3 regions of the Pseudomonas sp. BF-R-19 genome follow, and region 3 is predicted to be linked to each of the others. Evidence: predicted binding sites of a transcription regulator. Region 3 holds the regulator's gene; each other region holds the start of a gene.
The links. Region 3 encodes FliA, which starts transcription of late flagellar genes. Its sites were predicted from a motif close to CTAAAGTTTNNNNNNNNNNNGCCGNTAA; they were not measured.

Region 1 (4,174 bases), on a different contig from region 3:
CTTGTGGATATGTGTTTACCAGCGGATCTGTGGCTATCCCCGATCAAATGTGGGAGCGGGCTTGCTCGCGAAAGCGGACTGTCAGTCCCATCACTTCTGAATGTGCCGCCCTCATCGCGAGCAAGCTCGCTCCCACAGGTTCAGTGACAACTTTGTGGGAGCGAGCTTGCTCCGGGCGGCGCTTCGACGATGGCGCCAGTTCAGGCGCTAGATACGGAAACTGCCTACCAACTGCTTCAACCGCGCCGCCTGCTGCTCAAGGTCCGAACACGCGCGCAAGGTCGATTGCAGGTTTTCCACACCTTCCTGGTTCAGCGTGTTGATCTCGGTGATGTCGACGTTGATCGACTCCACCACGGCGGTCTGTTCCTCGGTCGCGGTAGCCACCGACTGGTTCATGCCGTCGATTTCACCGATACGCAGCGTCACGCTGTTCAGGCGCTCGCCCGCGAGGTTGGCGATTTCCACGCTGTCCTGGCTGTGGCGCTGACTGTCGCTCATGGTGCTGACCGATTCCCGGGCGCCGACCTGCAGCTCCTCGATCATGGTTTGCACCTGTTGCGCCGATTCCTGCGTGCGGTGTGCCAGGTTGCGCACCTCGTCCGCCACCACGGCAAAACCGCGACCGGCTTCACCGGCGCGGGCGGCTTCAATAGCTGCGTTGAGTGCCAGTAAATTGGTTTGCTGGGAAATGCTGGTGATCACTTCGAGAATCTGCCCGATGTTCACCGTTTTGCTGTTCAGCGACTCGATGTTGGAGCTCGATGCGCTGAGCATGCTCGAAAGTTGATTCATCGCCACGATGCTGCGGTCCACCACTTGCTGGCCGTCTTCGGCCAGGCTGCGGGCATCGCTGGCCTGGCTCGAAGCCTGAGCGGCGTTACGGGCAATTTCCTGGGCGGCGGCGCCGAGCTGGTTGATGGCGGCCGCCACGCTGCTGGTGCGCGAGGCTTGCTGGTCGGAGTTGAACATCGACGAGTTGGAAGCGGCCACTACGCGCAATGCCACTTCGTTGACCTGCCCGGTGGCCGAGGACACTTCGCGGATCGAGCCGTGAATGCGCTCGACGAAGCGGTTGAACGCGGTGCCGAGGGTGCCGAACTCGTCATTGTTCTGGATGGTCAGGCGCTTGGTCAGGTCGCCTTCGCCGTCGGCGATGTCGGCCATGGCGCGGGTCATGACGTGCAACGGCTGGATCAGGATGCGAATCAGCGTGCCGAGCAGGGCGATGATGATGACCACGGCAATGATGGTCGCAACCACAGCCGAGGTGCGGAATTCGCTGAGCATCGAGTAGGCTTTTTCCTTGTCGACCGACAGACCGATGTACCAGTTGACCGACGACAAGCCTTTGATCGGGGTGAAGGTCACGATGCGGGTTTTGCCGTCGACCTGGATTTCGCTGATTGCGCTGCTGATGGCCGGCGTGTCTTGCGGGTAGACATCCTTGAGCGTCTTCATCGCCAGCGCTTTGTCGGGATGCACCAGGATCTTGCCGTCGGAACTGACCAGGAAGGCATAACCGATGCCGTTGAAATCCAGCGTGCCAAGGCTGTCGGCGATCACCTGCAAACTCAGGTCGCCACCGACCACGCCGATGTTCTGGCCGTCCTTGATAACGCTGTCGACAATGGAAATCACCAGTTGGCCGGAGGCCAGATCGATATAAGGCTCGGTCAATGCCGAACCGCTGCTGCCTTGCGCGCTCTTGTACCAGGGGCGTGCTCGCGGGTCATAGCCATCGGGCATCTTGCTGTCCGGGCGAATGATGAAAGAGCCATCCTTGCTGCCGAGGTAGGCGCCCATGAAGGTCGAGGTCACGGCTTTTTGTACAAGCAGGCTGGAAACGTTGTCGGCATCGGGGTTGAGCGCGACAGTTTGTGACAGGTTCTCAATCAGCAGGCTGCGTCCGTTCAACCAAGTCTGGATGTTGTTGGCGGTCACTGCACCCATTTGCTGCAGATAATTTTTCAGGTCATCGCGGATGGCGTTGCGCTGCAAATAGTCGTTGTACAGGGTGAATGAGGCGAAGGCGGCAATCACAATGAGGGCGGCGGCAAGCAGGATTTTATGGCTGAAACGCAGATTTTTGTTCATGGCTTGGGGTTCCGCTAAGGTCTTAATGTCCAGCGCGTGCTTTTATAAAGGGGCGCACAACGGGCAAGGTTGAAAGCAAGTGAATTTTCCGACTCTCCTTAGGGAAATTTCCGACCAGATCGTGTCTGACTGCTTTGTCGTTATCTCTATCGGCCGTGTAGGACCAAAGATTAATCATGGGTGACCAAATGCCTGACTCATTGCAACTCGTTATCGGCGCCGATCTCGAAGGGCAGCCGATTGCCCAGGCCATGCGCCTGGCGAACCGCCACGGTTTGATCGCGGGCGCGACTGGCACCGGCAAAACCGTCACTTTGCAACGAATGGCCGAAGCCTTCAGCGATGCCGGCGTGGCGGTGTTCGCCGCCGACATCAAGGGTGACCTGTGCGGCCTTGGCGCCGCCGGCAACCCCCAGGGCAAGATCGCCGAGCGGATTGCCGGGATGCCGTGGCTCAACCACAAGCCTCAGGCTTATCCGGTGACGTTGTGGGACATACACGGTCAGTCCGGTCATCCTTTACGCACAACCTTGAGTGAAATGGGGCCGCTGCTGCTGGGCAGCCTGCTGGAACTGACAGACAGTCAGCAGTCGGCGCTGTATGCCGCGTTCAAGGTGGCGGACCGCGAAGGCCTGTTGTTGCTCGATCTCAAGGATCTGAAGGCGTTGCTCAATCATCTGCGGGACAACCCCCAGTTGCTGGGCGACGATGCGGCATTGATGACCACCGGTTCCAGCCAGGCGCTGCTGCGACGACTGGCGACCCTGGAGCAACAGGGCGCCGAAGCCCTGTTTGGCGAGCCGGCGCTGCAACTCGAAGACATCCTCCAACCCACTGCGGATGGCCGTGGGCGCATTCATTTGCTCGATGCCAGCCGCCTGGTGCATGAAGCGCCGAAAGTCTACGCGACGTTCCTGCTGTGGCTGCTGGCCGAGCTGTTCGAGCAGTTGCCGGAGCGTGGCGATGCCGACAAACCGTTGCTGGCGCTGTTCTTCGACGAGGCTCACTTGTTGTTCAACGGCACGCCCCAGGCATTGCGTGATCGTCTGGAGCAAGTCGTGAGGCTGATTCGTTCGAAAGGCGTGGGCGTGTATTTCGTCACCCAGTCGCCAGGTGACCTGCCGGATGATGTACTGGCTCAGTTGGGCTTGCGCATCCAGCACGGTCTGCGTGCGTTCACCGCCAAGGAGCAGAAGTCCCTGCGCGCAGTGGCCGAAGGTTTCCGCCCGAATCCTGCGTTCGATGCGTTGTCGGTGTTGACCGAACTCGGGATCGGTGAGGCGCTGGTCGGCACCCTGCAGGAAAAGGGCACACCGGAAATGGTCCAGCGGGTGCTGGTGGCACCGCCGCAATCGCGGATCGGGCCTTTGAGCGAAACCGAGCGCACGATATTGATCGCAGGCTCACCGTTCAAAGGGCGTTATGACCAACCGATCGACCGCGAGTCAGCCTATGAGGTGCTGATGGGACGCAAGGGGCTGGCACCTGAGCCCGAAGCGGAGCAGGGCAAACAGGAGCCGAGCTTCACCGAGCAGGCGGGAGAGTTTCTCGGTACAGCGGCAGGGAAGGCGCTGAAATCGGCGATGCAACAGGCGGCGAACCAGATTGGACGACAGTTGGTGCGCGGCTTGATGGGCTCGTTGCTAGGCAGCAAAAAACGCCGCTAGCTTGAGCGAACACAGTCAATGTGAGAGCGGGCTTGCTCGCGAAGGCGTCAGCACATTCAACATTGATGTGACTGATGTACCGCATTCGTCGGAACGCCGCCCGGAGCAAGCCTGCTCCCACATGGGTTCTGTATCAGGTCCTGGATTTGGCGTGCGCCGCCAACCGCTCCAGCGCTGCCCGCAAATTCGGGTCGCTGATGCCATCGGCCGTGGCCTGAATGGTCGCTGCCGCGTCGTTGGACAAATCCATGGTATGCCCGGCCGCACCTTGCTGAACGGTCGGCGGTTGAACTTTGAACAGGATCCGGGTCAGATTGGCAAACTCGTCGAACATTTGCAGTTGCCGTTGCAGGCGCTTCTGCTGGTAGCGCAGGCGGGTTGCCCAATGACCGTCGGTGACAATCAGCAAC
Region 2 (4,174 bases), on a different contig from region 3:
TGTGTCCCAACTCACCAAACAGCGTTTCGAGTGCTGCCTGCGGGGGCATCAGCCCCGGGGCAGGGGCCTGGCCGAGCTGCGTGCGCTTCGGATCGACAAAGCGCGCGCCGGGAATGTGCCCTTCGGCGTAGCGGGCGGGACTGGTCAAGTCCACCAGAATCAGTTCGCGGGCGTCGAGGCGAGGGAGCAAGTCGCTCGGCTCGATCACCAGCGGCAAGCCAGAGAAGTCAGACATGTGAGGTCTCCAGAGCACAAAAGGGAGGATTGTAACGCAGCTTATTGGCCACGGTGGCTAAAGCTGTGCAGGGCTTTTTCGATGCACTGTGCGGTTTTGCCGAAGGCCTGTACGGAAATTTCCGAAAACGGCCCGCCGCCTTGATCCGCCACGACGATCATGATCACCCGGCCATTGTTGACCAGCGAACGCAGCAGCAAGTGTTCGCCGCTGAACTGTGAGCGCAGGCCGTTGGGCAGCAGGGCCGAGAATTGCGTGTTGTTGGCTGGCGTCAGGCGCACCTGGGCCTGTTGCGCGAGCAGGCGCTGCAACACGTTGCTCTGGCTGACCACGAAGTTTAGCCCGGCCGCTTCCTTCGGCAGGCCGGCCGTCTGGTGCACGCGCAGGTTGGCGTGGGTGCGGTCGGCCATCAGGATCATCACCCGACGCATGCCGCAGGCCACGAGGGCGTCCCGGGCGGCGATGGTCAAGTGCATGGCGTTGGTGAAGCGACTCGGCTCGACCAGCAGTTCGGCGCATTGCTTGCGCCACTTCGCCAAGTCTTCGGCGGTGGGTGCCGCTGCCGGCAGCAAGCCTGCGTGGACACGGTTCATGCCCCACGGCCAGATCAGCGACTCGGCGGGGTGCCAGAGGTCGGGCATGGCGTGTTGGCGTGCGCTGTTGGCGGCTTGCTGGTGCAATTGTTGCTGCAGCTCGTCCATCGGCATTTGCAGGTAAAGGCTGGTCAGGTACTGCCAGCGCTCACTGTGCGGGCTGTCCCAGGCGTGTTGTGCCGACAGCGCCAGACCGTTGGCCAGCAGCACCGTATTGGCCGGTTGATTGAGCCAGCGACGCAGGGTCGGGTCGTCATCGAGGCGGTTCTGCTGGCGCAGTGGGTGCTCGCTGTCACGGGCGATGCGCAGGACTTTCACCAGTTCGCGCTGTTCAGTGAGCATCAGTCGATAGCCCTGCCGTACCCAGATCGGCAAGCGCCAGATCTCCACCAGTGCCTGGCCGATGTCCAGCAGGCGCACACCAAACAGTTGTTGTTCGACTTTGCGTGCCGACTCACCTTTATGGATGACCCGCAGTTCCCAGTCTTCGAGCAGTTCTGGATGGGTCAGCGCCAGCGGCCACAGGGGCGAAAGAAACAGCAGGCTGCCCCAGTGGATGTCCTGCCACAGGCGCGCCAGGCGACTGGCAAAAAAACCGTTGGCCTGTTGCGTGGCGTGCTGGCTGATCATCTGCAACTGACGCAGGGCTTTGGGAATCTCGGACTGGGGTTCGGCGGGCAGGCGCGCGAGCAGTTCTTCGGTGCGCTTCAAACCGAGGCGGTTGATCGCAATCTCAAGATTTTCCGCAGGCTCGGTCATGCTGCCATGGGTATGCCGGTTGGCTTCGCGAATCACGCTCAAGGCCAGGGCCGGACTGCCTTGCATCAAGTCAGCGATGTCGCGCAGCGAGCTGCGATTGTCGCCGATGGCCTTGCAGACCCGGTCGTGGCTCGCTTGCGGAACCGGCAGGCGTACGCCATCGAGAAGCTTGACCCAGCCTTCGAGAGTGGTCGGTTTCGGGGTTGGAACGTTCGTTTCGTTAACCATGGTGGGAGGCGATCATCGTCAACATTACCTGTGCCCGGATGGGGTCAAATCAGTTTTTCGCCTGAACTGGCTATAGTCTGGCGCAGTTTTGCCGATAAGGAGAAGAAGAGATTTTTTAACTTCCGAATATGACCTTGAACCCGACTCAGTAAGTGCTCTCCTAACCTATGGCTAAAATTATCGGCATCATCGTCGTATTCGCGAGCGTGCTCGGCGGATACGTGCTTTCCCATGGCAAGATTGCCGCCCTGATCCAGCCTTTCGAGGTCATGATCATCGGCGGTGCCGCCCTCGGCGCCTTCTTGCAGGCCAACCCCGGCTACATGACGATGCACGTGCTCAAGAAGTCCCTGAGCATGTTCGGATCGCGTTTCAACCACGGCTTCTATCTGGAAGTGCTGGGCCTGATCTACGAGATCCTCAACAAGAGCCGCCGCGAAGGCATGATGGCCATCGAAGGTGACATCGAGGATGCTGCCGCGAGCCCGATCTTCGCCAAGTACCCGACCGTTCTCAAGGACGAACGCATGACCGCGTTCATCTGCGATTACCTGCGCATCATGTCCTCCGGCAACATGGCCCCGCACGAGCTGGAAGGCTTGTTCGACATGGAGCTGTTCAGCCTCAAGGAAGACCTGGAACACCCATCCCACGCCGTGAACGGCATCGCCGACGCCATGCCCGGTTTCGGTATCGTCGCGGCGGTACTGGGGATCGTGGTGACCATGGCTTCGCTGGGTGAGGGCGATCAGAAATCCATCGGCCTGCACGTGGGTGCGGCACTGGTGGGTACCTTCTTCGGTATTCTCGCCGCCTACGGCTTCTTCGGCCCGCTGGCCCATTCCCTGGCCCACGATGCCAAGGAAGAACTGAACGTCTACGAAGCCATCAAGGCCTCGCTGGTGGCTTCGGCTTCCGGCATGCCGCCATCGCTGGCCGTGGAGTTCGGGCGCAAGGTTCTGTACCCGGCACACCGTCCTAGCTTCGCCGAGCTGGAACAAGCGGTTCGCGGTCGTTAGTGCTTTGTTTCGCAAATACGTTCCTTTTTTGGCAAGTGACTGTTGTTGCCAGACAAGGCGCCGCGACGAGTCATAGCCCGCTATGGCGAGGAGCGGCAACGCGGTATGGCGACAACAGGCACTGCCAAAAAGGAACAGTATTTGTGAGACAGAGCACTTAGGTCATGGAAAATAACCAGCCGATAATCATCAAGCGCGTCAAGCGCATCGCCGGCGGGCATCACGGGGGCGCATGGAAAATCGCCTTCGCCGACTTCGCCACGGCGATGATGGCGTTCTTCCTGGTGTTGTGGCTGCTGTCCACCGCCACGCCGGAACAGAAGATCGCCATCGCCGGTTACTTCAAGGACCCGATCGGCTTTTCCGAAAGCGGCACGCCGTACATCATCGATCTGGGCGGCACGCCGACCCTGGCGCCGGAAAACACCCTCAACCCCGAGGTGAAGTCCCAGCCGCAGCCGGACAAGGTCACCATCGATACCGACCAGGTCGAAGGCATGGCCGAACAGGTCGAAAAAGAGCGCCTCGAACTGTTGCTGCAGGAACTGCAGAACAAGGTCGAAGAAAACCAGCAGATGCAGAAGTTCAAGGACCAGATCCTGTTCGAAATCACTCAGGACGGCCTGCGTATCCAGATCATGGACGCGGAAAACCGCCCGATGTTCGACTCAGGCTCGGCCCGTCTGAAACCGTATTTCGAAGACATCCTGCTGGCCATGGCCGACACCATCAAGGCGGTGCCGAACAAGATCAGCATCAGCGGCCACACCGATGCCAAGCCGTACACCGGCATGGGTGATTTCGGCAACTGGGAGCTTTCGGCCAACCGTGCAAACGCCGCACGGCGTGCGCTGGTGGCGGGCAGTTATCCGGATGCACAGGTGGCGCGTGTGGTTGGTTATGCCTCGTCGGCTTTGTTCGATCGCGAGCATCCGTTCAACCCGGTTAACCGCCGTATCGACATCGTGGTGCTGACCAAGAAAGCCCAGCGTGCGATCGAAGGTTCGCAAGGGGCGGAGCCTGCTCCTGATGCGCCGCAAGGTTCGGCTGCTCCGGGAGCCGCACCGGTCGACCCGAACGCGTTGCCGGCGGACAAGGAGCCTCTGCCGGCTCACGAGCTTCGTGAGCGTCTGAACCTGTTCGATGACCCGGCACCGAAACCGGCTGAACCGCCTAAGCAGTGACCGACAAATAAGCCGACAGCGATGTCGGCTTTTTTGTCGGCGCTTTCTGTATTAAAAGCCGCGGATGATTCGCGACTTGAGGTCGGCGTGAAAGCGATCCGCATTGGATTTGTTGACGCTGCGCACCGACTCGCTGCCGGTCACCGACTCCAGTGA
Region 3 (4,174 bases):
GTGCTGATCGATACCGCCGGCCTGCAGGCCAGCGACCCGGCCTTGCGCATGCAGCTCGAAAGCCTGGCCGGTCGTGGCATCCGCTCGAAAAATTATCTGGTCCTGGCAACCACCAGCCAGAAACAGGTTCTAACCGCCGCCTATCATAGTTACAAGCGTTGCGGGCTCGCTGGCTGCATCCTGACTAAACTGGATGAAACGGCTAGTCTGGGTGAGGTGTTGAGCCTGGCCATCAGTCATGAGTTGCCGGTGGCTTACCTGACCGATGGCCCGCGGATCCCGGATGATTTGCATCTGCCGCGTCGTCACCAGTTGGTCAGTCGCGCCGTGAGCGTGCAAATGCAGGAAGAACCCAGCGAAGAAGCCATGGCTGACATGTTCGCTGACATCTACCACAGCCCGACCAAGCAGGTTGGCTGAGGTAAAAATGAACAGTTTTTGTACCTACATCGATGGTCTGCCATGCATTGTTCCGTTTGTGAACGCGCAGCCAGTAATGTGGCCTCCGTCTATGCAAGACAAGGTAAAGAAATAACATGGGCAGCATGCATCCCGTACAGGTGATCGCGGTGACCGGCGGCAAAGGTGGCGTCGGGAAAACTAATGTGTCAGTGAACTTGTCCCTGGCTCTGGCTGAGCTTGGCCGGCGCGTCATGCTGTTGGACGCCGACCTGGGACTGGCGAACGTTGACGTTCTGCTGGGCCTGACACCCAAACGTACCCTGGCCGATGTGATCGAAGGCCGCTGCGAACTGCGCGATGTACTGCTGCAGGGACCCGGCGGCATCCGTATCGTTCCGGCCGCATCCGGCACTCAGAGCATGGTGCATCTGAGCCCCGCGCAACACGCCGGCCTGATCCAGGCCTTCAGCGATATCGGCGACAACCTCGACGTATTGGTGATCGACACCGCGGCGGGCATTGGTGACTCGGTAGTCAGTTTCGTTCGCGCAGCCCAGGAAGTGCTGCTGGTGGTGTGCGACGAGCCGACCTCGATCACTGACGCCTACGCTTTGATCAAATTGCTTAACCGTGACTACGGCATGAACCGCTTCCGGGTCCTGGCCAACATGGCCCAGAGCCCGCAGGAAGGGCGCAACCTGTTCGCCAAGTTGACCAAGGTGACGGATCGCTTCCTCGACGTCGCCCTGCAATACGTCGGTGCGGTGCCCTACGACGAAAGCGTGCGCAAGGCCGTGCAGAAGCAGCGCGCCGTCTACGAGGCCTTCCCGCGTTCCAAGTGCTCGCTGGCCTTCAAGGCCATCGCACAGAAGGTCGATACCTGGCCGCTGCCTGCCAACCCGCGCGGGCACCTGGAGTTTTTCGTCGAGCGCCTCGTGCAGCAGACAGCAGGACCGGTTCTATGACGGCAAGCGGTTACAACCTCTACAAAAAATCGGCGCGTGATGCGCAGTACGAGCTGATCGAGCGTTACGCGCCGCTGGTTAAACGCATTGCCTACCACTTGTTGGCGCGCCTGCCGGCCAGTGTCCAGGTCGAAGACCTGATCCAGGCCGGGATGATCGGCCTGCTTGAAGTGTCGACCAAATATGACGCCAGCAAAGGCGCCAGTTTCGAGACGTACGCGGGCATTCGAATCCGCGGCGCCATGCTCGATGAAGTGCGCAAGGGGGACTGGGCGCCACGATCGGTTCACCGCAATACGCGCATGGTCAGCGACGCCATTCGCTCGATTGAAGCGAAAACCGGTCGTGATGCTAAAGATCACGAAGTTGCGGCCGAACTCCAATTGAGTCTCGACGATTACTACGGGATTTTGAACGACACCCTGGGCAGCCGGCTGTTCAGTTTCGACGATCTGTTGCAAGACGGCGAACACGAAGGGCTGCACGAGGATGGCGCGAGTGCTCATATCGAACCGTCACGCGATCTGGAAGATGAACGCTTCCAGGCTGCGCTGGCAGATGCGATTGCCAATTTGCCGGAGCGTGAGCGACTGGTGTTGGCGCTGTACTACGACGAAGAGTTGAACCTCAAGGAAATCGGTGAGGTCCTGGGGGTCAGCGAATCTCGGGTCAGCCAGTTACACAGCCAGTGCGCGGCCCGTTTGCGGGGGCGTTTGGGGGAGTGGCGAGCGCGCTGAAGGCAGTGTGGGGGACACTGCGAACGAGGCCGGTGTGGTGTTGAACTGCGCCGGTCGCGATCTGTTGTGCTCCAGACAGTCATCGAGTGCTTTGCCGGATTGATTGAAATGGCGCGTCCAGGTGCTGGGCGCGTTTAAGACTGCTTGGAGGTCGAATTGGACAAGAACATGAAAATCCTCATCGTTGATGACTTCTCAACGATGCGGCGGATCATCAAGAACCTGCTGCGTGACCTTGGGTTCACCAACACCGTCGAGGCCGACGATGGCACTACCGCCATTCCGGTGCTCAACAGCGGAAGCATCGACTTTCTGGTAACGGACTGGAACATGCCTGGCATGACCGGTATCGATCTGCTGCGCCACGTGCGTGCCGATGAAAAGCTCAAGCACCTGCCGGTGCTGATGGTGACCGCTGAAGCCAAGCGCGAGCAGATCATCGAAGCGGCCCAGGCCGGCGTTAACGGCTATGTGGTCAAACCCTTCACGGCCCAGGCGTTGAAAGAAAAAATCGAGAAGATTTTCGAACGCATCGGTTGATGAGTGCGCCACGGGGGAGCTATGGGCAATAACGAAACTTCATTGGGCGACTTTGAGTCGACCCTGAAAAAACACGCCGTCGAATTGGTCGCCAGCCTTGAAAAAGGCAAGTTCGGCGACGCGGTGCAATTGATCCATGAGCTCAACCAGACCCGTGACCGCGGCCTGTATCAGGAAGTGGGCAAGCTCACTCGCGAACTGCATAGCGCGATCGTCAATTTCCAGATTGACCCGCACATGCCGCAAGCCGAAGAAGTGTCGCAGATCACCGACGCCACCGAGCGCCTGGGGTATGTGGTCAAGCTGACCGAGGCCGCGGCCAACCGCACCATGGATCTGGTGGAAAGTGCCACGCCGCTGGTCAATGGCCTGGCGGATGAAGCCAAGGTGTTGAGCGCGGACTGGGGGCGCTTCATGCGTCGCGAAGTCGGCGCGCAAGAGTTTCGTGAACTGGCCCGGCGGGTCGACGGGTTCCTGGTGCGCAGCGGCACGGACAATCGCGCGGTGTCGGGCAACCTCAACGACATCCTGCTCGCCCAGGATTACCAGGACCTCACAGGGCAGGTGATCAAGCGTGTGACCCAGCTGGTCACCGAAGTTGAAAGCAACCTGCTGAAGCTCGTGCTGATGGCCAGCCAGGTGGACCGCTTTGCGGGCATCGAACATGACCGTGAAGCGATGCTTGCTGAAAAAGATCCACAAAAACATCTCTCTCAGGGTGAAGGTCCGCAGATTCATGCCGATAAAAGAGAAGACGTTGTGTCCGGTCAGGACGATGTGGACGATTTGCTATCCAGCCTTGGATTTTAGGTAGACCTGTTAGGAGCACCCCCTTAATGAGCTTCGGCGCCGATGAAGAGATCCTTCAGGATTTCCTGGTTGAGGCCGGCGAGATTCTAGAGCAACTGTCCGAGCAACTGGTCGAGCTGGAAAGCCGTCCGGATGATGCGGATCTGCTCAATGCAATTTTTCGCGGTTTTCACACTGTAAAAGGGGGTGCCGGCTTCCTCCAGCTCAACGAGCTGGTGGAGTGCTGCCACATCGCCGAGAACGTGTTCGACATCCTGCGCAAGGGTGAGCGGCGCGTCGACTCGGAACTGATGGACGTGGTTCTCGAAGCGCTGGATGCGGTGAACAGCATGTTCAGCGAAGTCCGCGAGCGCAGTCCGATCACCGCTGCGACACCTGAATTGCTCGCGGCGCTGGCCCGTCTGGCCGAGCCGCAATCGGCTGACGAAGTGGCGCCTGCGCCCGTCGCCGAAGTGATTGAAGAACCGGTGGTCGAAACCGATTCCGACGACATCACCGACACCGAATTCGAACAACTGCTGGACTCGCTGAACGCCGTCAAGGCGCAGGCCGAGGCGCCGGCGGCGGCTCCAGCGCCTGCCAGCAATGCCGCTGCCAGCGATGAAATCACCGATGCCGAATTCGAGTCGTTGCTCGATCAACTGCATGGTAAAGGCCAGTTCGCCGTTGACGCAGTGGTCCCGGCGCCGGCTGCGCCAGAAGCACCGAAAGCGGCAGGCG

Region 1: the regulator FliA is predicted to act here: its motif matches at 2,244-2,271, upstream of KGB28_RS17875 (methyl-accepting chemotaxis protein).
Region 2: the regulator FliA is predicted to act here: its motif matches at 1,886-1,913, upstream of motA (flagellar motor stator protein MotA).

What each region holds. Positions count from the first base shown of each region.
Region 1 is NZ_JAHBDN010000060.1:41,391-45,564, reverse strand. It holds gene KGB28_RS17875 (methyl-accepting chemotaxis protein) at 208-2,097, opposite strand; gene KGB28_RS17870 (helicase HerA-like domain-containing protein) at 2,286-3,764, shown strand; gene KGB28_RS17865 (DUF721 domain-containing protein) at 3,898-4,174, opposite strand, start outside.
Region 2 is NZ_JAHBDN010000070.1:161,880-166,053, forward strand. It holds gene KGB28_RS20640 (rhodanese-like domain-containing protein) at 1-235, opposite strand, end outside; gene KGB28_RS20645 (HDOD domain-containing protein) at 277-1,815, opposite strand; gene motA (flagellar motor stator protein MotA) at 1,983-2,834, shown strand; gene motB (flagellar motor protein MotB) at 2,999-4,018, shown strand; gene KGB28_RS20660 (toll/interleukin-1 receptor domain-containing protein) at 4,070-4,174, opposite strand, start outside.
Region 3 is NZ_JAHBDN010000011.1:60,865-65,038, reverse strand. It holds gene flhF (flagellar biosynthesis protein FlhF) at 1-420, shown strand, start outside; gene fleN (flagellar synthesis regulator FleN) at 537-1,367, shown strand; gene fliA (RNA polymerase sigma factor FliA) at 1,364-2,104, shown strand; gene KGB28_RS00550 (chemotaxis response regulator CheY) at 2,273-2,644, shown strand; gene KGB28_RS00545 (protein phosphatase CheZ) at 2,666-3,454, shown strand; gene KGB28_RS00540 (chemotaxis protein CheA) at 3,481-4,174, shown strand, end outside.